3 regions of the Pantoea anthophila genome follow, and region 2 is predicted to be linked to each of the others. Evidence: predicted binding sites of a transcription regulator. Region 2 holds the regulator's gene; each other region holds the start of a gene.
The links. The regulator PurR, encoded in region 2, represses purine synthesis genes. The targets are predictions, from matches to a motif close to CANGCAAACGTTTGCNTG.

Region 1 (7,120 bases), 200 kb from region 2:
AATCACTGCGGCGGCGGCACCGAGACGGGCCGCCTCCGGCGACTCCGCCGCCACGGCGAGGACGATCTGCCCCAGATAGTCGACTCTGTCATGCGCCAGCAGCGGGTCGCCCGGTTCCAGCGGCCCGACATCATTGATGCCAGGAACGTCCTGCCAGGTTAACACGCTGACCACGCCCGGCACAGCGTAGCAGGGCTGCACGTCGATGCGCACAATCCGCGCATGCGCATGCTCGCTCAGGCGCGGACAGAGATGCAGCAGACCCGGCAGCTCCGGCTTGTCGTCGATGAAACGCGCTTCCCCGGAGACATGTTTTTCCGCGCTTTCATGGCAGTTACTGCGGCCCACGCCGCTCTGCAGATCGGCGGCATACTGCGCCTTGATTACCGCTTCGTTGAGTTTAGGACGGTTATGAGACATAGCGGGTCACCTCGGTACAGGTTATTTCGCCATTATAGCGATGAAGAAAGCGGCGCAGCAGGTTACGCGCCACCTGCAGCCGATAGGCGCTGCTGGCACGAAAATCGGAGAGCGGCTGGAAATCGTCGGCCAGTGCGGCCGCTGCACGTGACACCGTCACGGCATTAAGGGGCTGACCGATCAACGCCTGTTCACAGTGCTGTGCCCGCTGCGGCGTGGCCGCCATGCCGCCAAAGGCGACGCGGGCGTCGGTCACGATGCCCTGATCGGTGTGCAGGTTAAAGGCGGCAAAGACCGCTGAGATGTCGTCATCCAGCCGTTTGGAGACTTTCCAGGCGACAAAGTCAGGTGACACCGTCACCTTATCGATGCGAATCGCGCGGATAAACTCGCTTTTTTCCAGCCGGGTCTGCCGGTAGCCGGTAAAAAAGTCGTTCAGCGGCAGGCAGCGCTGCTGCTCGCCGCGTTGCAGTATCAGGCTGGCGTTCAGCGCCAGCAGCATGGGCGATGCGTCTCCGATCGGGGAGGCGTTGCCGATATTACCGCCCAGCGTGCCCTGCAGACGGATTTGCAGGGAGGCAAAGCGTTGCAGCATCTCGCTCACGCCCGGGATGCGGCTGGCCAGAAAATCGCTGACCTGTTGCAGCGACGCGCCTGCGCCCAGCAGATAATGGTCATCAAATTCACTGCAGACTTTGAGCGCGGCGACCTGCTCCAGGGCGATGAGCAGCGGCAGTCTTTTATGCTGCTGGGTGATCTGCAGGCTGAGATCGGTGCCTCCGGCAATCAGTACCGCTTCGGGATGCGCCAGATAGATCTCCGCCAGCTGCGCCGGGGTTTTAGGCAGGAAGCAGCGCCGCCCTGCTGCGCCCGTCTCCTGCATCTCCGGGGTCGCCAGCGCTTCAAGACGCTGCACGGTACCCGCGGCGCTGTGATCAAACTGATCCGTCACCGGCTGCGAACAGAGCTGCTCGGCGGCCGCCATGATGGGCCGGTAGCCGGTACAGCGGCAGAGATTACCCGCCAGCGCGGTTTCCGCCTGATGACGATCCCAGCCCGTGGCATTTTTTTGCAGCGTGAACAGCGACATCACAAAGCCCGGCGTGCAGAAGCCGCACTGCGAGCCGTGGCAGTCAACCATCGCCTGCTGCGCCGGGTGCAGCGCCCGTCCGTGACGTAAATCTTCAACCGTGATCAGCTGTTTACCCTGCAGCGTGGAGACCAGGGTCAGGCAGCTGTTGACCGTTTCATACTGCATCCTGCCATCCACCGCTTTGCCCAGGGTGACGCTGCAGGCGCCACAGTCGCCTGAGGCGCAGCCCTCTTTGGTGCCGGGCCGCTGCTGGCGGGTACGCAGATAGTTAAGGATAGTGAGGTTGGGGTCGAGCGCGGTTTCGCTGACCAGCTGGTTATTGAGCAGAAACTGGATCATGCGGCTTGCTCCTGTGCGTCACGCTGCCAGATCGGGCGACCGGCCACCCAGGTCTGGGCAATATTGCGGTCGTCGCCCAGCGTCATTAAGACAAAAAGTTTTTCCCAGATATCTTTGCTGTTGCCGATGCGCAGCTGCTGCAGGGCAGAAACCGCCGGATCGAGCACCACAAAATCCGCCTCTTTGCCGGTGTTGAAATTCCCGATGGCGTGGTCGAGATCGAGTGCCCGCGCCCCGCCCAGCGTCGCGTGATAAAAGGCTTCGGCGGCGCTGAGCCGGTAGTGCTGCAACTGGCCCACCTTGTAGGCTTCGCCCAGGGTCTGCAGCATGTTAAAGGTGGTGCCCGCGCCGACATCGGTGCCCACTCCCACCTTCACGCCCTGCTGCCAGCTGCGTTTCAGATTAAACAGGCCGCTGCCGAGGAACAGGTTAGAGGTGGGACAGAAGGCAATTGAGGAGTCGGTGTCGTGCAGACACTGCCACTCCTTCTCTTCCAGATGCAGGCAGTGGGCAAACACGCTGCGGCGGCCGGTGAGCTGATGATGGTGGTACACATCCAGATAGCCGTCGCGTTCCGGAAAGAGTGCTTTAACCCAGGCCACCTCCTGCGGGTTTTCGCTGAGATGGGTGTGCAGCCAGGTGTCGGGAAACTCCTGACGCAGCTGCTGCACTTTTTCCAGCAGCTGCGGCGAAGAGGTCGGGGCAAAACGCGGCGTCAGCGCATAACTCAGCCGGCCACGCTGATGCCAGCGTTCAATCAGTGCCCGGGTCTGCTGATAGCTCTGTTCCGGGGTTTCCGTAAGGTTGTCCGGCGCATTGCGATCCATCATCACTTTCCCGGCAATCAGCCGCATGTTCAGCGCTTCGGCGGCGCTGAACAGCGCCTCGACCGACTGCGGGTGCACGGTACCAAAGACCAGCGCGCTGGTGGTGCCATTGGAGAGCAGCTGGTGCAGGAAAAAGGCGGACATCCGGGCGGCATGATCCGGGCAGTGATACTGCGCCTCTACCGGGAACGTGTAGTGATTCAGCCACTCCAGCAGCTGTTCGCCAAAGGCGCCGATCATCTCCGTCTGCGGATAGTGTATGTGGGTGTCCACAAAGCCCGGCACGATCAGCCGGCCGCGCAGGTCAGTGACCGGCAGACCCGCCAGCTTCGCCTCAGCCGTTTCCCAGCTCTCCAGCCCGGCCACACGTCCGTCACGCAGCAGCAACACGCCATCCTCCAGATAGCGGGCCTGCGTTGCCAGATCATCGGGATGATCCACCACGCCGGTGAAGTCAAAGAAGCTGGCGCGTATCGCCGTGTCGGTTGCTGGGTGCATGCTGTTTCCTTTCTGAAAGCGCGATGAGGTGGTGCAGTTAACTCTCTGTTTAACTCTTTGCAACCTGCGTGCCAGATTTACTCTGCTATAAAATCTATAAATATCAGTTACTTAGAGAAACCTCCGCCTGTTGCGCAACAAAAAAGCCTGTAAAAAGCATAGCAACCGTTTGCTTTCATGTCGCAATCGGTTGCGAAGCTAAATTGCCGATTCTGGCGGCGTGTCTGACGCGCAGGCTGGCTGCTGCCCTGCCCCTTAACGGTGCAGTGCGCCCTGAAAAGGCGCAGGACGTTGCCCGTAAAAAGGGGTTTACCCCCCTGCCCGTTTTTCTGCGCGCAGAAGCCGAAATGGCATGCTATGGTGAAGCCATCGACGTTGAAAATGGCATAAGGAACAGTGAGATGATTATTTTTGTCACCGGTGCGACGGCCGGTTTTGGTGAAAGTATTACCCGCCGCTTTATCAAAAACGGGCACAAAGTGATCGCCAGCGGACGCCGCGCCGAACGCTTAAAAGCGCTGAAAGATGAGCTGGGTGAGAATCTCTACACCGTCCAGCTGGACGTGCGGAACCGCGCCGCCATCGAAGAAGCTGTGGCGCAGTTACCGGCGGCGTGGCGCGCTATCGATATCCTGGTGAACAATGCCGGTCTGGCTCTGGGCATAGAGCCCGCGCACAAAGCCAGTGTGGAAGACTGGGAAAACATGATCGATACCAACACGAAAGGCCTGGTCTATATGACCCGCGCCCTGCTGCCACAGATGGTCGAGCGTAACGTGGGCCATATCATCAATATCGGCTCGATTGCCGGTAGCTGGCCCTATGCCGGCGGCAACGTCTATGGGGCCACAAAGGCATTTGTGCGGCAGTTCAGCCTGAACCTGCGCACCGATCTGCACGGCACCGCGCTGCGCGTGACCGATATCGAACCGGGGCTGGTGGGCGGCACCGAGTTCTCTAACGTCCGCTTTAAAGGTGATGATGACAAAGCCGGTCAGGTCTATGAGGGTGCCACCGCCCTGACCCCGGAAGATGTCACGGAAGCGGTTTACTGGGTGGCCACACTGCCAGCGCACGTCAACATCAACACGCTGGAGATGATGCCGGTCAGCCAGACGCTGGCGGGCCTGAAGGTGCACAAGCCTTAATCCTCTGCGCGCCAGCTCTCCCGGCTGGCGCTAGCCACGCCCCCAGCCCAGAACGATAATCAGCATGCCGCTGAGTGCAATCAGTGCGCCACTCCAGTCCCAGATGCTCAGCTTCACGCCATCCACCACCCGCAGCCAGAGCAGCGCGGTGAGCACATAGACGCCCCCATACGCGGCGTAGACCCGGCCGCTGGCGGCAGGATGCAGGGTCAGCAGCCAGACAAACAGCGCCAGGCTGGCCGCCGCAGGCAGTAACAGCCAGACCGGGCCGCCTTTTTTCAGCCATAACCACGGCAGAAAGCAGCCCGTGATCTCCGCCAGGGCGGTGATAAAAAACAGCAAGGCGGTTTTAATCAGCACCCATACCTCTCCTGAACTTAAACAAACCACGCACCACTGGTGAGCAAAGAAACGGCGATGATATACTACCCGGACCCGCTGCAACAGCCGTCCCGGATGGCGATGTTGGCGATAACGAAAGGATAGTCTGATGAAAAAAATGATCCCTGCTCTGCTTCTGGTTCTGCTGTCTGGTACCGCCTTCACGGCGGGTGCGACCACCAACCGCCTGATCATCGAAGATGGCAGTTCTGCGCTGAGTAACGAAGCGGCTCGCCAGAATAAAGAGCAATGGAATGACACGCGGATGCTGCGCAACAAGGTGAACAGCCGCGTAGAAAAAGAGTTTGATAAAACCGACCGCGCGTTCGACACCCGCGACAAGTGCGAGCAGAGCCTCAATCTGAACGCCTACTGGGAGCCCAACACCCTGCGCTGTCTGGACCGACGCTCAGGCCGCCCGGTCACTCCCTGAATTTGCGCTATAGTAATGACGGACGACTAACATAAGGAAGACGTGATGAAGCTACAGAGGGTTTTGTTCACCGCAGCGTTGTTCTCGCTGCCGCTGATGGCGCAGGCTTCCTGCGAATCGGTAAAAGCCGACATCAGTCAGAAAATTGTTCAGAACGGCGTGCCTGAATCGGGCTTCACTCTCGACATCGTCGCCAACGATCAGGTCGATCAGGCGGGCGGTCAGGTGGTCGGGCATTGTGAAAACGACAGCCAGAAGATTGTTTACAAGCGCACCGGCCGGGATGACGAGGCCAGCGTGCCCGCCAGTGCCGGCAGTTCTCAGGACGCGCCTGCGCAGCAATAAACCTGTGTTAATCAGGGCGACGGTCTGTCGCCCTGCCGTTTACTCCGCCTGTTCCGGCCGCTGACGCGGCATCATCCACGCCACACCCAGCGCAAACAGCGCAATCACCAGCGCCACCACAAACACCCAGTGCAGTGAGGCTGCAATCGCCTGCACCATCTGCTGCAGCGCCTGTGGCGCCAGCTGCTGACGGCTGGGTTCAGACATAATCTGCTGCACCGGATCGGCCACCTGCGGCAGCCGCCACTGCAGATTGAGATTGAGCACCGCCCCCATGATCGCCGTGCCCACCGCCGAACCGATCATCCTGCTGAACATCACCGAGGCAGTACAGATGCCGCGAATCTGATAGTCCGCCTCGTTTTGCACGGAGACCAGAAACGTGGTGCTGGTCATCCCCATGCCGGTGCCAATCAGTAAGGCGGTAAAGCCCGCCTGATAGAGTGAGCTCGCGGGCTGAAGCAGCAGCAGTAAGGCGCTGCCGCTGACCAGCAGCAGCGCGCCGAGCTGGGCGGTAAAGCGATAGGAGGTCAGCAGCATCAGCCTGCCGCTCAGGGTACTGGCCAGCGGCCAGCCAATCGACATCATCGCCAGCGCGCTGCCCGCCTGTAACGGCGTGCCGCCGCGGATCCCCTGAATCCAGGTCGGCAGAAACGCACTGATCCCCATCATGGCCGCGCCGATAATCAGGTTGCCCGCATTACCGGCAATGATCAGCCGGCTGCGCCAGATCACCAGCGGAAACAGCGGTGCCGCGGCCCGCTGCTCGTGGCGTTTCAGCTGCCAGCCTGCCAGCAGTGAACAGAGCAGAAAAGGGATCAGCCAGTATCCGAGCAGCTCCGCCTGCAACAGCGCCACCAGCAGCGCGGAGACGCAGAGCATCAGCCAGCCGCTGCCCGCGAGGTTGAGGGGAGCTGATTTCTCCTCCTGCTGATGCGCCGGTAACCAGCGCGCCAGCATCAGCATGCTGATCAGGCCAATCGGCAGATTGACCCAGAAAATCACGGACCAGCTGAAGTGCTGCACCAGCCAGGCACCGGTCAGCGGCCCGACGATGGCCGCCACTCCCCAGACGCTGGAGAGCCAGCCCTGAACGCTGGCGCGCTCGCGCGGCGAATAGATGTCCGCCACGATGGTGGAGCTGATCGGCATAATGGCCCCCGCCCCCAGTCCCTGAAACGCCCGGAACAGGATCAGCCAGGTCATGGAGTGGGCGAAGCCACACAGCACCGATCCGAGCAGGAAAAGGGAGGTGCCGGTAAAAAACATGGTTTTACGCCCCACCTTATCCGCCAGCCGTCCATAGAGCGGCACGCTGACCGCCTGCGTCAGCAGATAGATGGAGAAGACCCAGCCAAACTGCGAAAAACCGCCGAGGTCGGCAATGATGGTGGGCATGGCGGTGGCCACGATGGTGACTTCGATAGCCGCCATAAACATCGCCAGCATGCAGGCAATCAGTATCCAGTGGCGGTGTCCGGTCCGGAGTTGTGCGCTTTCAGTCATAGGGTTCCTTTTTTATCAGCAAGGCTAGCTGAAAATCAGCCCGTGCAGTTTCCTGAACGTGCGCATTTCCTGCACCATCTGTGACGGTGTCACTAAAAGTCGATGAATTTTTTTTATTGACGCATCAGCC
Region 2 (7,120 bases):
GCCCCAGAAGAGCTGACCACAGGCGAAGCCGGCCAGAAACAGACTCATGCTGGCGCTGATCAGGCCGGGCGAGGTGCGGAACGTCTCCTGCATCGCGCCAAAGGCGGGCAGGTACATATCGGTGGCTAAAAAGCCCAGCATGCTGAGCAGAGCGAGGTAGGGCATAAATCCTATATTCGACAACATCAGATTCTCATTTTGCAGGGTAAACGCGGCAGAGTGTAAAAGGTGCGTTTGCGGCTGTGAAACGGTAATATTTGCCGGTTGCTGTTAAAATTTTTGAAGGCAGATTATGTGGTCAGAGTATGCACTGGAAGTGGTTGACGCGGTTGCACGCGGGGGCAGTTTCAGCGCCGCCGCGCAGGAGTTACATCGGGTGCCGTCTGCCATCAGCTATACGGTTCGCCAGCTGGAAACCTGGCTGGCGGTGCCGCTGTTTGAGCGTCAGCACCGTGAAGTGGTACTGACCCCGGCGGGAGAGCATTTTGTCAGGGAAGGGCGCAGCGTCATCAAAAAAATGCTCGCAACCCGGCAGCAGTGTCAGCAGCTGGCTAACGGCTGGCGCGGACAGCTAAGCATTGCCGTTGACCGCATCGCCAAACCGCAGCGTACCCGGCAGCTGGTTAAAGATTTTTATCGCCACTTCCCGGACATGGAGCTGCACATCAGCTATGAGGTCTTCAACGGGGTCTGGGATGCCCTGGCCGATGGCCGGGTCGATGTCGCGATTGGTGCGACCCAGGCGATACCGGTTGGCGGACGGTTTGCGTTTCGGGATATGGGGAAGCTCAACTGGCGCTGCGTGGTTGCACCCGATCATCCTCTGACGCAGGCAACCCGGATTGATGATGACACGCTGCGTCACTGGCCGTCGCTGGTGCTGGAGGATACGTCACGGGCGCTGCCGCGGCGCATGACGTGGACGCTGGACAATCAGCGCAGGCTGGTGGTGCCGGAATGGCAAACCGGGCTGGAGTGTGTGCAGGCGGGATTGTGCGTGGCGATGGTGCCAGGCCATCTGGCCCGGCCACTGCTCGACAGCGGCGCGCTGGTGGAGCTCACGCTGCCGCAGGCGTTTCCGGACAGCCCCTGCTGTGTCAGCTGGGCAGAGGATCGCGCATCACCGGCAACAGGCTGGTTACTCAGCTATCTGGGTGATGCGCAAACGCTTAATCAGGAGTGGTTAAGCGAGGATTAACGGCGATAGTCGCGGAACGGACCATCCGCAACTGAACGGCGTTCAATCAGCGTGGGATGGACTTCAATCGTTTGCGACACTTCGCGCTTGCTGGTAATGCGATCAAGCAGCATATCCAGCGCCTTCTCACCCAGCTGAGCCTTGGGCTGATGGACGGTGGTCAGTGCGGGCGCAAAATAGCGCGCGTTGCGCACATTGTCATAACCGATCACCGAAATGTCCTGTGGAACCCGCAGACCCATCTCGTCAGCGGCGCAAATCGCCCCCATCGCCATGATGTCGCCACCGCAGAACACCGCCGTCGGGCGCTGCTTCTGCGACAGGATCTGCTGCATCGCCTGATAGCCCGACTCCGGCTCAAAGTCACCCTGCACGATCCACTCGGCGCGCGGCTGAATGCCCGCCTCTTCCAGCGCCTTAAGGAAACCGGCATGACGTCCGCCCCCGGTGTTGCGCTCCATCTGACCGGGGATGGCGCCGATGTCGCGGTGGCCGCGCTCAATCAGATAGCGTCCCGCCAGATAGCCACCCTGGAAGGCGTTATCCAGCACCGTATCGGTGAAGTCGGCGCGCGACTCGCCCCAGTCCATCACCACCATCGGGATATTGCGGTTCTCTTCCAGCATCTGCAGCAGGTCGTCCGGGTATTCAGAGCACATGACCAGCAGACCATCGACGCGCTTCTGCGCCATCATGCTGAGGTAGGCGCGCTGTTTTTGCAGATCGTTATGCGCATTCCCCAGAATCAGCGTATAGCCTTTGTCAAAACAGTGATTCTCGACCGCTTCGATAATCTCAGCGAAATAGGGCGCTTCGCTGGAGGTGGCCAGCAGCCCCAGCGTCCGGGTGTGATTCACCTTCAGGCTGCGCGCCACGGCGCTCGGCGAGTAGTGCAGTTCCTTGATCGCCTGCCAGACCGCATCGCGCGTCTCTTCAGCCACGAAGCGGGTTTTATTGATGACGTGCGAAACCGTGGTCGTGGAGACGCCAGCGCGTTTTGCCACATCTTTAATTGTTGCCATGAAAATCGGACTCCAGGACTTATCTAACTGTATGATAAGCGTAGTGTTAAACGTTTGCGTCTGCTCAGGGTATTTTCCGCAAAAATGCCGTGTTATGGCGCATTAAACCGGCGGCCGACGGAGAATAAATGCCTGAAAAAGTGCGCAAACGGAATCAGGGCTGCGCGCGTTGCGCAACAAGGGCGGGATTCTAACAAGGCTGAACGGATAAAACGAGATTTTTACCCACAGCTGTGGGAAAATAGAATAACCACAATGATTATGTGGTTAAGGAGCAACCCATGAGTACCGATCTTAAACTGGCGTTAATGACCACTGTCGGCTGCCTGCTGATGATTGTGGCCTTTAGTTTTACCGCTGTACTGCACTGATAAAAAAGCCGGGACTTCTCCCGGCTTTTTTCTGACGCTGCATCAGCTCAGCGAATGGTTTTCGGCGTCATTACACGACGCGCACCTATGTAGTGACGCTGCCAGTAATCTTCCCCTAACGCACTGATCTGAATATCTTTGCCGGTACGCGGTGACTGAATAAACTTGCCGTCACCCAGGTAAACCCCGACGTGATCCGCGGTTCCGCGGCCATTAATGCGGAAGAAGACCAGATCGCCTTTTTCCAGTGACTCACGTTTGATAGGGGCAGCGTCACGCAGGTGATACATCTCGTTAGCGGTGCGCGGAATTTTAAACTTCACCAGATCTTTATAGGCGTACCAGACCAGACCGCTGCAGTCGAAGCCGGTGTGGGGGGAGGTGCCGCCCCACTGATAAGGTTTGCCCAGCTGGCCCATGAGCTTGGTCATCGCCGTTTCACGCGCTTTCTGGTAGCGCTGACGGTGAGATTTGCTCATTTTAATGGTGCCGGTCTCGCTGGCATCGGCGTTTTTCAGCAGGCGCTGGTGGCCGTAGCGTTTTTTCTCTTTGGTGCTGAGTCGGGCGGTCTTAAGCGAGGTTTTTTTGGCAGGTGTCTGTTTAGCGGTCAGTTCAACTTTTTTCTGTTTTTTCGTTTTGAGTTTCTGAACCGGGCTGAGACGGGTTTTTTTTGTCGTGGTTTTCACCACGCGACGTTTGCGGCGCTCATCCTCGCGCGCACTCTTTTTCTCTGCTTTATGCGTACTGACGTTCACCGGAGCGTGCGGAGACGCGGCGGCGATGTTGAAGAACAGTTGCGCAAAGGCCAGCATAAAAAGCGTAATGATTAAACGCATAGTCCATTAAGTAGTTAAGTTGTCAGGGCCACTACGCACCGCGACAAAGTTGAGATTAATCTGATCCAGGATCAGCGCCGAAGCCATTCTAGTCCAGTTCTTTTAAAAACTGTAATGCCTTTTATTGTTAATCTTTGCAACCCACGCGATTGTGCTGAAAATGAACATTTTCAGCGTCTTATATCAACGAAATTATTACGAATTATTAATCTGTTACCGGCTGTTAATAATCAGAAATTCACGCTGTGCCTGTCATGACTTAACCAGGATGGCGATTTCAGCAGGCAGCGATCAAAATCTCGTTTTCAGTCACGCTGCGAAGTCGCTACAATAAACAAACACGAAGTGACGAATTAAGGAAGGCAATTATGAGTACTGTAGAAAAAATTCAGCGCCAGATCGCAGAAAACCCGATCCTGCTGTACATGAAAGGTTCTCCGAAGCTGCCAAGCTGCGGCTTCTCTGCACAGGCGGTGCAGGCACTGTCAGCCTGCGGTGAGCGTTTTGCTTACGTGGATATTCTGCAGAACCCGGACATTCGTGCAGAGCTGCCAAAGTACGCCAACTGGCCAACCTTCCCGCAGCTGTGGGTAGACGGTGAACTGGTCGGTGGATGCGACATCATCGTTGAGATGTTACAGCGTGGTGAACTGCAGTCGCTGATTAAAGAGACCGCAGAAAAATTTAAAGAAGCAGAATAAAAAAAGGCCGACGCAATGTCGGCCTTTTTCGTTGTGGCATTCCTCAGACGGAGGCGCTGGCGTCTGCATCGCCTTCGGCAAAGGGCAGGGGCCAGCCACCTAGCCGCTTCCAGCGGTTCACCAGCTCACAGAACAGCGTTGCGGTCTGCTGCGTATCATATAGCGCCGAGTGTGCCTGACTGCTGTCAAACTCCATTCCCGCAGCGATACACGCCTTCGCCAGCACGGTCTGACCCAGCACCAGCCCGCTCAGGGCTGCCGTGTCAAAGGTCGCAAAGGGGTGAAACGGATTACGTTTCAGGCTGGCACGCTCAGCCGCCGCAGACATAAAGTTCAGGTCAAACGTGGCGTTGTGCGCCACCATGATGGCGCGATTGCAGCCGCTGTCCTTGATCCCCTTGCGCACCATTTTAAAAATGGCGTGCAGCGCTTCATATTCACTGACGGCACCGCGCAGCGGATTAGCGGGATCGATACCGGTAAAGGCCAGCGCTTCAGGGTGCAGCAGCGATCCGACAAAAGGTTCGACGTTAAAATGCAGCGTCTGGTCTGTCTGAATCCATCCCTCTTCATCCATTTTCAGCGTGATAGCGGCAATTTCCAGTAACGCATCGGTTTGTGCGTTGAAACCGGCGGTTTCCACGTCGATGACCACCGGATAGAAGCCACGGAAACGTTGATTGAGTGCATTAGGGGAATTCGATTCAGACATCAGGATCTCGTTGCAGGAAAAGGGCAGCGCGCATTATGGCAAAAAACGGGGCCGGGTGCAGCAGATGAAGCGCAGAGAAGGGGATTCAGCCCGCCCGGGAGGGCAGGCTGGCGGCAGGATCAGTTGCCGAGGCCTTTACCGGCATCTTTGTTTTCGATCAGCTCGATTTTGTAGCCGTCCGGATCTTCAACAAAAGCGATAATGGTGGAGCCACCCTTCACCGGGCCCGCTTCACGCGTCACGTTACCGCCATTCTGACGGATACGTTCGCAGGCGGCAGCCGCGTCATCCACGCCCAGCGCGATATGACCATAGGCGTTGCCGAGATCATACTTGTCCACGCCCCAGTTATAGGTCAGTTCGATAACCGCCCCTTCGCTTTCGTCGGTGTAGCCCACAAAAGCCAGGGTATATTTATATTCGGTGTTTTCGCTCTGACGCAGCACGCGCATGCCCAGCACACGGGTGTAGAAATCAATTGAACGTTGCAGATCGCCAACGCGCAGCATGGTATGTAGTAAACGCATAACATCCTCTTTGAAGTAAAACGCCATCGCCGGATGACCCAGGCGCTAAGTATAGCGATGAAAATCGCCATTGAATAATGGCCGCCGTCATCGTCCCGGACGGCAGCCAGACAGGTTTACAGTGTCGGGTAGTCGATGTAGCCTTCCGCGCCGCCGCCATAGAAGCTTTCCGGACGCTGAGGATTCAGAGGGGCATCCTGCTGCAGACGCTCAACCAGATCCGGGTTCGCGATGTAGTCGCGACCAAACGCGACGGCATCGATCAGACCGCGACTAATCAAATCGTCCGCTTTCTCGACCGTGTAGGCACCGGCACCGATAATGGCACCCGGGAACAGGTCACGTACTTTCTGACGGAAGGCATCCGTGTAAGGCTTGCCGCCGGCCCAGTCTGGTTCTGAAAGGTGCAGGTAGGCGATGTTGCGTTTCGCCAGCTCGCCGATGTACCACAGCGCCGCTTCTTCTTCATCCGGGCCGTTATCCAGATTCTGGAAGCTGCCGATCGGCGAGACGCGGATACCGATACGATCGGCTGACCAGTTTGCAATGACCGCATCCACCACTTCCAGCGCGAAACGACCGCGTTTTTCGATGCTGCCGCCATATTCGTCGGTACGCTGGTTGGAATCCGGGGCCAGGAACTGATGAATCAGGTAACCGTGTGCCGAGTGCAGCTCAAGCAGGTCAAAATCCGCTTCACGCGCATTCGCAGCCGCCTGACCGAAATCAGCTACGATCTGCTGGATCTCAGGAATCGTCAGTTCGCGTGGCTCTGAGGTCTCTTCGCGGTAGACGCTGCCATCTTCAGCACGCAGTGAGGTTCGGGTACCCGCCGCAATCGCCGACGGGGCGACCGGGGCTTTACCTTCCGGCTGAACGCTGTTGTGGGAAATACGACCGGTGTGCCACAGCTGCACGGCGGTGTGGCCGCCCGCCTGATGTACGCCTTCGTTAATGCGTTTCCACGCCGCAATCTGCGGCTGCGTATGTAAACCCGGCGCACCGGCATAGCCTTTGGCCTGGAAAGAGACCTGCGTGGCTTCGGTGATGATCAGACCGGCGCTGGCGCGCTGACGGTAATATTCCGCCATCATTGGCGTCGGAATATCGCCTGGCTCAATGCTGCGCAGACGGGTCAGCGGTGCCATAAAGACGCGGTTTGGGACGGTAATTGCGCCAACTTTCAGCGGACGAAACAGCTGGGTACTCGCCATAATAGCTCCTGATTAGTAGACCAGTCGTCTACAAACACGTTTTTTAAAAATCAGTGGCGTTCTAGCCACTGTTCGATGGTACTCAGTGCGAGGCGCAGGGGCTGCGCCTCGCGGGAAATTTTGCTCTGCAGGCTGGCACCCAGCCAGAGCAGCGACAGCAACTCCGCCATCTGTGCAGGCGGCTGCGGCAGGTTCAGCGACTCCTGCTGCACAGCTTCAGTCAGCGTCCGCGCATAGAGCGCGGTGATTTTCGCCGCACCCTGCTGCAGGGCATCGCGCATCGGCTCAGAGAGATCGCAGACTTCCGCAGAGACTTTCACGCCCAGGCAACCCACAATGTGGCCCTGCTGAACGAACAGATCGACCGCTAAACGGAAGTGGTTGAGCAGGCGTTCGCGCGGGGTGCCATCCGTCCGGCTGAGCTGTAATTCCACATCCTGCAGGAAGCGTGCAAAGTAGCGTTCCAGTAACGCCACGCCAAACGCCTCCTTGGAACGGAAGTAATAGTAGAAGGAGCCTTTCGGTACGGCCGCCTGTGA
Region 3 (7,120 bases), 1.8 Mb from region 2:
GCCAGTTACTGCACGGGCGTGAAGCTGATAAAGCGCGTGCCCTGCATCTTCAGTTCGCCCTTCGCCCCTTTATCCAGCTGATGGTACTCCGCCTCTTTAATCTGCACCTTAATATCGCTGGCCCCGTTCAGCGGATGAAACAGGGCTTCATACCGCATCTCTTCGCCGGCGATCACTTCCCGCTGCCGTGAACGGCGATTGGGCGCCGGAAATTCCCGTTTGGTTCTGACTTCAGCCTGCAACGCCCGCACCGGTGACGCGTCATTGACCGCGCCTTCACGGCGTTGCTTGATAAACTGACGCGTGGCCAGCACGGCGATAACCGCCAGGACGATAATAAAAATCAGCGGGGGTTTACTCATGGTGAATCTGTGCCTGAGGAGAAGATGAAACAGGGAGCAAAGGATACAACCAGAGTTGCCTGATTGTCACATCTCTGAGGCGTAACCTAAACTGGAAGGGATATTTTGGGATCTTTCATCATTCTGAATAAAAAAGGGAGAAACAATGCTCTGGTCTTTCCTCGCTGTCCTTTTCTCCGGCTGGCTCTATGTCGATGCCACCTATCGCGGCCCGCAGTGGCAACGCTGGCTGTTTAAACCGGTCACCCTGCTGCTGCTGGTGGGTCTGGCCTGGCAGGCTCCGGTGCTGCAGACCACGGACTACCTGATTCTGGCGGGGCTGATCGCAACCCTGATCGGTGATGCGTTAACGCTGCTGCCGCGTCAGCAGATGCTCTATGCCGTAGGGGCCTTTTTCCTGTCGCATCTGCTCTATACGCTCTGCTTCGCCGCCAGCATGACTATGACCTTCTTCTGGCCGATCCCGCTGACGCTGCTGATTATCGGTGTAGCCCTGATAGGCATGCTGTGGAGCCGACTGGAAGATCTGCGCTGGCCCGTCTGCACCTTCATCGGCATGACCCTGGTCATGACCTGGATCGCCACCGAGCAGTACTTCTTCCGTCCGACGGATTACAGCTTCTCCATCATGGTGGGTTCAGCGCTGCTGCTGCTGGCAAACATCATCTGGTTTGTCTCTCACTACCGTCGTCGCTTCACCGCCGACAGCGCCATCGTCGCCGCCTGCTATTTTGCCGGTCACTTTATGATCGTGCGCTCCTTGTGGGTGGTGTGATAAAAGCGGCTTGACTCTGGAGTCCACTCCAGAGTGTAGGATAAGGGATGAGCTGCATGGCTCATCCCGCTCTTCTTACGCTCCGGAGGTCATATGCACCAACATCACGCCTGTGGCTGTGGCAAACCCCGTGCCAGTCACGCTGCAGCAAAACCGCTGTGCCAGGTTCGCCAGGCCCGCCCCCTCTCCCTTTCTGTTCATGCTGCGACACCCGTAACGGCTGATACGGCAGGCTGCTGCTGTGAAAGCAACAGCAGCCCCGGCACAGAGGCCGACGTCGCAGAGGAAAGCGACCGGCGAGACGCCGGTTACCCCTTTAGCTGGCAGGTCCGCGGGATGGATTGCCCCGGCTGCGCCCGCACCATTGAGACGGCCGTGCGCCAGATAAGCGGCGTCACCGACACCCGCGTCCTGTTCAGCAGTGAGAAACTCGTCGTCAGCGCCAGCCAGGATGTCCGGAACGCCGTCGAACAGGCGGTCAGAAAGGTCGGATTTGAGCTGACGGCCTCATCAGCCTCCTCAGTCACTCCCGCCGCCCGTCCGGGCTGGCAGCAAAACCGGATGCTGCTTTTACTGGCGTTGCTGGTGCTGCTCAGCAGCGTTCTCGGCCAGTTCGCGCTGGCCTGGGGCGATCGGCTGTTTGTGCTGACCACGCTCATCGGGCTGGCGCCGGTGGCACGCGGCGCCTGGCAGCGCCTGCGCAGCGGATCGCCGTTTACCATCGAAACATTAATGACGCTGGCCTCGGCGGGCGCCCTGATTATTGGTGCCCACGCCGAAGCGGCGATGGTGCTGCTGCTGTTTCAGCTGGGTGAACAGCTGGAAGGCTATGCCGCCGCCAGAGCGCGCAGTGGGGTTACCCGCCTGATGGCGTTACGGCCTGAATCCGCGATCCGCCTGCAACAGGGTCAGCGCACGGAAGTTCCCCTCACGGCGCTGCGCCCCGGCGATCGGATTGAAGTGGCGGCGGGCAGCCGACTGCCGGTCGACGGCCGGTTAATCAGCCCGCTCGCCAGCTTCGATGAGAGCGCACTGACTGGTGAGTCACTGCCGGTCACGCGAGCCAGCGGCGAAACGATTCCCGCCGGTGCCACCAGCGTGGATCGCCAGGTGGAGCTGGAAGTGGTGTCGGAACCGGGGGAAAGCGCTATTGACCGTATCCTGCAGCTGATTGAAGAGGCGGAGACACACCGTGCCCCGGTCGAGCGCTTTATCGACCAGTTCAGTCGTCTCTACACGCCGCTGGTAATGCTGCTGTCGCTGCTGGTGATGGTGGTGCCGCCCCTGCTCGGCGCAGGCGACTGGCAGCCGTGGATCTACAAGGGCCTGACCCTGCTGCTGATCGGCTGTCCCTGTGCGCTGGTGATCTCCACCCCCGCGGCCATTACCTCCGGGCTGGCGGCGGCGGCACGGCAGGGTGCACTGATCAAAGGCGGCGCGGCGCTGGAGCGGCTGAGTTCGCTGCGCAAAGTCGCGTTTGATAAAACCGGCACCCTGACGCCGGGCAAACCGCAGCTGACACAGATCCTGCGGTTTGGCGCGGCCAGTGAAGCGGAGATGCTGGCGCTGAGCGCCGCAGCCGAACAGGGGGCGACCCATCCGCTGGCCAGCGCCATTGTGGCGGCCGCCCAGGCGCGTCATCTGCCGATGCCGGATGCACGGGATCAGCAGGTTCTGGCCGGACGCGGCATCCGGGCCCGGGTAGCAGAGCAGCAGATTGAACTGCTGACGCCCGCTCATGCGCCAGGGCTGACCGCACAGCAGCGCAGGCAGATTTCACAGCAGGAGGAGGAAGGTAACACCATGGTGGTGCTGATGCGCGACGGTGAGGCGCTGGGTGCGCTGGCATTGCGCGATCGGCTGCGCAGCGATGCAGTGGCGGCCATTCAGGGGCTGAACCGGCTCGGCATTGAGAGCCTGATGCTGACCGGCGATAACCCGCGCGCCGCCGCGACGCTCGCCCGCGAGCTGGGGATCGATTATCGCGCCAGCCTGCTGCCCGCCGATAAAGTGGCCGCTATCCGTGAGCTGAGTCAGCAGCAGCCGCTGGCGATGGTCGGGGATGGCATCAATGATGCACCGGCAATGAAAGCAGCAACGCTGGGCATTGCCATGGGCAGCGGCACCGATGTGGCACTGGAGGCGGCCGATGCGGCGCTGACGCGGAATCAGCTCACGCAGCTGGCCCCGATGATTGCGCTGGCGCGCCGGACACGCCGCATTATCCGTCAGAATATCGGCATTGCGCTGGGCCTGAAGGCGATTTTTCTGGTCACGACCCTGCTGGGCCTGACCGGACTCTGGCTGGCGGTGCTGGCGGATTCCGGTGCGACCGCGCTGGTGACGGCCAACGCGCTGCGCCTGCTGCGCCACCGTGACTGAGCGCGCGGCGCCGGCCAGGGGCCGGGGATAACAGCGGCCGGTGCGGCTGGGGTTATCCCGCCATCCCTTTGCGGATCAGAAACTGATAGGGCAGCGTCTCCGTCTGCTGCGCCAGCAGACCATGTTCCATAAAGCGGCAAAAGCCGGGAATATCGCGGGTTGTGGCGGGATCGTCGGCGATGATCAGCAAGGTCTCACCCTCCTGCAGGCCACGTACGGTTTTGCGCACCATCATCACCGGCTCCGGGCAACGCAGGCCGCGGGCATCCAGCTGATGGTCGGCAGAGGAAAAAAGATCGCTCATATTCAACTCGCTTCAGGTCAGGGGCGCTCATTCTAGCGCGTGCTGACCGTGACGCAAGGCGATAACGATTGCGCTAAAATTAACCATTGCATAAAAAGCACAACGCGGTAATATGCCGCCGCTTTTTGCTCATAAAACTGCCTGGCACCGCCCGAACGGTGTCCCGCAATGGGTTCCCTCACCCCAACATTAAAAAGGTTGACTATGCTCGCATTTTCTTCGCGTCAGCGCATGTATGCGCTTTTCTGGTTGTCGCTGTTTCACCTGCTGGTGATCACATCGAGCAACTACCTGGTTCAGCTGCCTGTTTCTGTCTTTGGCTTCCACACCACGTGGGGCGCGTTCAGCTTCCCGTTTATCTTCCTGGCGACCGATCTCACCGTGCGTATTTTTGGCGCACCGCTGGCCCGTCGTATTATCCTGGCGGTGATGATCCCGGCGCTGTTTATCTCGTACGGCGTTTCGTCGCTGTTTTATCAGGGAGAGTGGCAGGGCTGGCAGGCACTGAAAGAGATGAACCTGTTCGTGGCCCGCATCGCCTGCGCCAGCTTTATGGCCTACGCGCTGGGGCAGATCCTCGACGTTCACGTCTTCAACCGGCTGCGCCGCCTGCCGCAGTGGTGGGTCGCACCGGGCAGTGCCATGTTCCTGGGGAATATCAGCGATACGCTGGCCTTCTTCTTTATCGCCTTCTATAAAAGTCCCGATGCGTTTATGGCGCAGCACTGGGTGGAGATTGCGCTGGTGGATTACAGCTTCAAGGTGCTGATCTGCATGGTCTTCTTCCTGCCCGCTTACGGTGTGCTGCTTAACGCCGCGCTGAAACGTCTGGCTGAACGCCAGAGTGCCCGCCAGGTAAATTTCGGCTAATCCGCCATACATTTTTCCGCCATTACCCGCTAAGATCTTCTGACAATCATCAGGTTGCGTTTGCAGCCTGATTCCTGTTGTACTGATGCCTGACCGGAAATTTAAAAAGGGATTCTGATGCGTAACCTGGTGAAATATGTAGGAATGGGCTTACTGGTTCTGGGCTTAGCAGCCTGCGATCAGAAGAAAGATGACGCGGCGAATGACAACGGCGTCAGCGCCAGTCAGTCGGCGCAAACCGTGACGCTGATGGATGGCAAACTGAGCTTCTCACTGCCGCCAGGCATGTCAGACAAAAGCGGCAAACTGGGTTCGCAGACGACCAATATGCATGTCTATGCGGATGAAACCGGTGCCCGCGCCATCATCGTGATTGCCGGTGAGCCGACCAGCGAAGCGCTGGATGTGCTGTCGCAGCGTATGGAGCAGCAGCAGCGTAACCGCGACCCGCAGCTGCAGGTGGTGTCGAACAAAGCGGTAACGCTGAAAGATCAGCCTGCTCAGCAGCTGGATACGGTGATCTCTGCCAACAACCAGACCTCCTGGTCTTCGGTGGTGCTGGCGAAGGTCGACGGCAAGCTGGTGACGCTGCAGATTACGCTGCCAGGCGATAATCAGCAGCAGGCGCAGAGCGATGCTGACAACATCGTGAAGAGCATCTCGCTGAAATAAGCCGATCGCTGGCCTCTCTGCATTGCAGGGAGGCCAGCATTCTCAGAGCTGTTTATAACCCCGCATTCTCACGAATATATTTTCGCGCTTTGACCGCATATTCAAACGGATTGGCCAGTGCCGGGTCCTGCTCCGCTTCCACGACCATCCAGCCCTGATAGCCATACTCATCCAGAATTTTAAACACCGGCTTAAAGTCGATTACGCCATCGCCCGGAACGGTGAAGGTGCCCTTTTTCACCCCCTCCAGGAAGGAGAGATGATTCTCGCGAACCGCCGCGACCACCTTATCACGTACATCCTTGAGATGAACATGGAAGATGCGCGGCAGATAGTTCTCCAGCACCGCCAGCATCTGCTGCTGTGACCCCTCGGAGTAGTAGATGTGGCCGGTATCATAGAGCAATCCGACCCGATCGTCAGTCATGGCCATAAAGCGGTCAATCTCTTCGGTGGTCTGAATGCCGGTGCCCATATGGTGATGCAGCGTGACGCGCATCCCCTTCTCTGCTGCGAGGCGTGCCAGTTCGTTGTAGCCGTCGGCCGTTAACTGCCACTCCTCATCACTGAAAATGGGTTTCTGCTCAAACACCGCCAGCGGGGTGCCCTGAATACTTTTACTCTGCTCAGAACAGCCAATCACCCGCGCCCCCATTGCATGGAGAAAGTTCATGTGATTGATGAACTCATCGATGGTTTTTGCTTTATCGCCGTTGGCGAAGAAGGTACTGAACCAGGCGTTGCAGATTTCAATGCCGCGGATATCGAGCATCGGCTTCAGGATCGCCGGATCGCGCGGGTATTTGCTGCCCACTTCGCTGCCGGTAAAGCCCGCCAGCGCCATCTCACTGACGGTCTGCTGAAAGGTGTTTTCATGGCCGAGATCCGGCATGTCATCGTTGGTCCAGCCAATCGGCGCGATCGCCAGTTTTACATTTTCTTTGTTCATCATCTTATTCCCGGACGGAGCGCGGCGAGGCCGCATACAGGGCTGAATCAGCGATAAAAATCAGGACGTGGCGGCATCTCTACCGGCTCAATCGCCCCGCTGTTCTGCGCTTTGATGCAGGCATCGGCGGCTACCGAGGCGGCAAAACCATCCCAGGCCGAAGGACCGGTCAGCTGGCCCACTCTGATATCATTAATAAAGGCCTGCAGCTCCACGTCATACGCCTCGATAAAACGATCTTTCCAGTCGACCAGGATCGTGTTCGACAGGCGCGCCTCTTTGCGCAGCTGCACGGAGGAGGGTTCGGGCAGACGCGCAATGCCCTCCTCCCCCACCACTTCACACTGGATGTCGTAGCCGTAGGCGCAGTTCACAAAAATCTCGACGTCGATGCGCACCCCTTTCCGGGTTTCGAACAGAACAATCTGTGGATCTTTCAGCTGCCCATGCGTCTTCGATGTGACGCGCGGGAAGACCACCTGCACCGTTTTGTAGTCATCATTTGTCAGCCAGCGCAGCACATCCAGCTCATGGATCAGGGTGTTGGTGATCGCCATCGGCGTGGTGTAGTTCTCCGGCACCGTTGGGTTGCGGTGCGCGCAGTGCAGCATCAGCGGCTCACCAATATCGCCATCGGTGATCACTTTTTTCAGCGCGCGGTAGCCCGCATCGTAAGGCCGCATAAAGCCGACCTGCACCAGCCGTTTTCCCGCCTTCATCTCCGCATCCACCACCCGGCGGCAGCCTTCGGCACTCATCGCCAGCGGCTTCTCGCAGAACACCGGCTTTCCGGCGGCAATCGCCGC

Region 1: a site for PurR is predicted at 3,357-3,374, ahead of guaD (guanine deaminase). Genes of this name have one in related genera too.
Region 3: a site for PurR is predicted at 3,986-4,003, ahead of OJ965_RS04025 (7-cyano-7-deazaguanine/7-aminomethyl-7-deazaguanine transporter). Genes of this name have one in related genera too.

The regions. Positions count from the first base shown of each region.
Region 1 covers NZ_CP110473.1:1,962,750-1,969,869, reverse strand. Annotated here, with positions in the region: gene xdhB (xanthine dehydrogenase molybdopterin binding subunit) at 1-420, opposite strand, end outside; gene xdhA (xanthine dehydrogenase small subunit) at 410-1,852, opposite strand; gene guaD (guanine deaminase) at 1,849-3,177, opposite strand; gene ydfG (bifunctional NADP-dependent 3-hydroxy acid dehydrogenase/3-hydroxypropionate dehydrogenase YdfG) at 3,579-4,325, shown strand; gene OJ965_RS11670 (YnfA family protein) at 4,356-4,682, opposite strand; gene OJ965_RS11665 (DUF1283 family protein) at 4,816-5,139, shown strand; gene OJ965_RS11660 (DUF1161 domain-containing protein) at 5,185-5,484, shown strand; gene OJ965_RS11655 (MDR family MFS transporter) at 5,524-6,990, opposite strand.
Region 2 covers NZ_CP110473.1:2,158,308-2,165,427, reverse strand. Annotated here, with positions in the region: gene punC (purine nucleoside transporter PunC) at 1-186, opposite strand, end outside; gene punR (DNA-binding transcriptional activator PunR) at 293-1,198, shown strand; gene purR (HTH-type transcriptional repressor PurR) at 1,195-2,220, opposite strand; gene cydH (cytochrome bd-I oxidase subunit CydH) at 2,502-2,591, shown strand; gene OJ965_RS12600 (C40 family peptidase) at 2,639-3,427, opposite strand; gene OJ965_RS12595 (Grx4 family monothiol glutaredoxin) at 3,793-4,128, shown strand; gene rnt (ribonuclease T) at 4,172-4,840, opposite strand; gene gloA (lactoylglutathione lyase) at 4,960-5,367, opposite strand; gene nemA (alkene reductase) at 5,484-6,581, opposite strand; gene OJ965_RS12575 (TetR/AcrR family transcriptional regulator) at 6,632-7,120, opposite strand, start outside.
Region 3 covers NZ_CP110473.1:321,398-328,517, reverse strand. Annotated here, with positions in the region: gene OJ965_RS04045 (DUF2500 domain-containing protein) at 6-362, opposite strand; gene OJ965_RS04040 (lysoplasmalogenase) at 508-1,137, shown strand; gene OJ965_RS04035 (zinc/cadmium/mercury/lead-transporting ATPase) at 1,231-3,519, shown strand; gene tusA (sulfurtransferase TusA) at 3,572-3,823, opposite strand; gene OJ965_RS04025 (7-cyano-7-deazaguanine/7-aminomethyl-7-deazaguanine transporter) at 4,028-4,693, shown strand; gene OJ965_RS04020 (DcrB family lipoprotein) at 4,811-5,365, shown strand; gene iolE (myo-inosose-2 dehydratase) at 5,418-6,314, opposite strand; gene iolG (bifunctional inositol 2-dehydrogenase/D-chiro-inositol 1-dehydrogenase) at 6,362-7,120, opposite strand, start outside.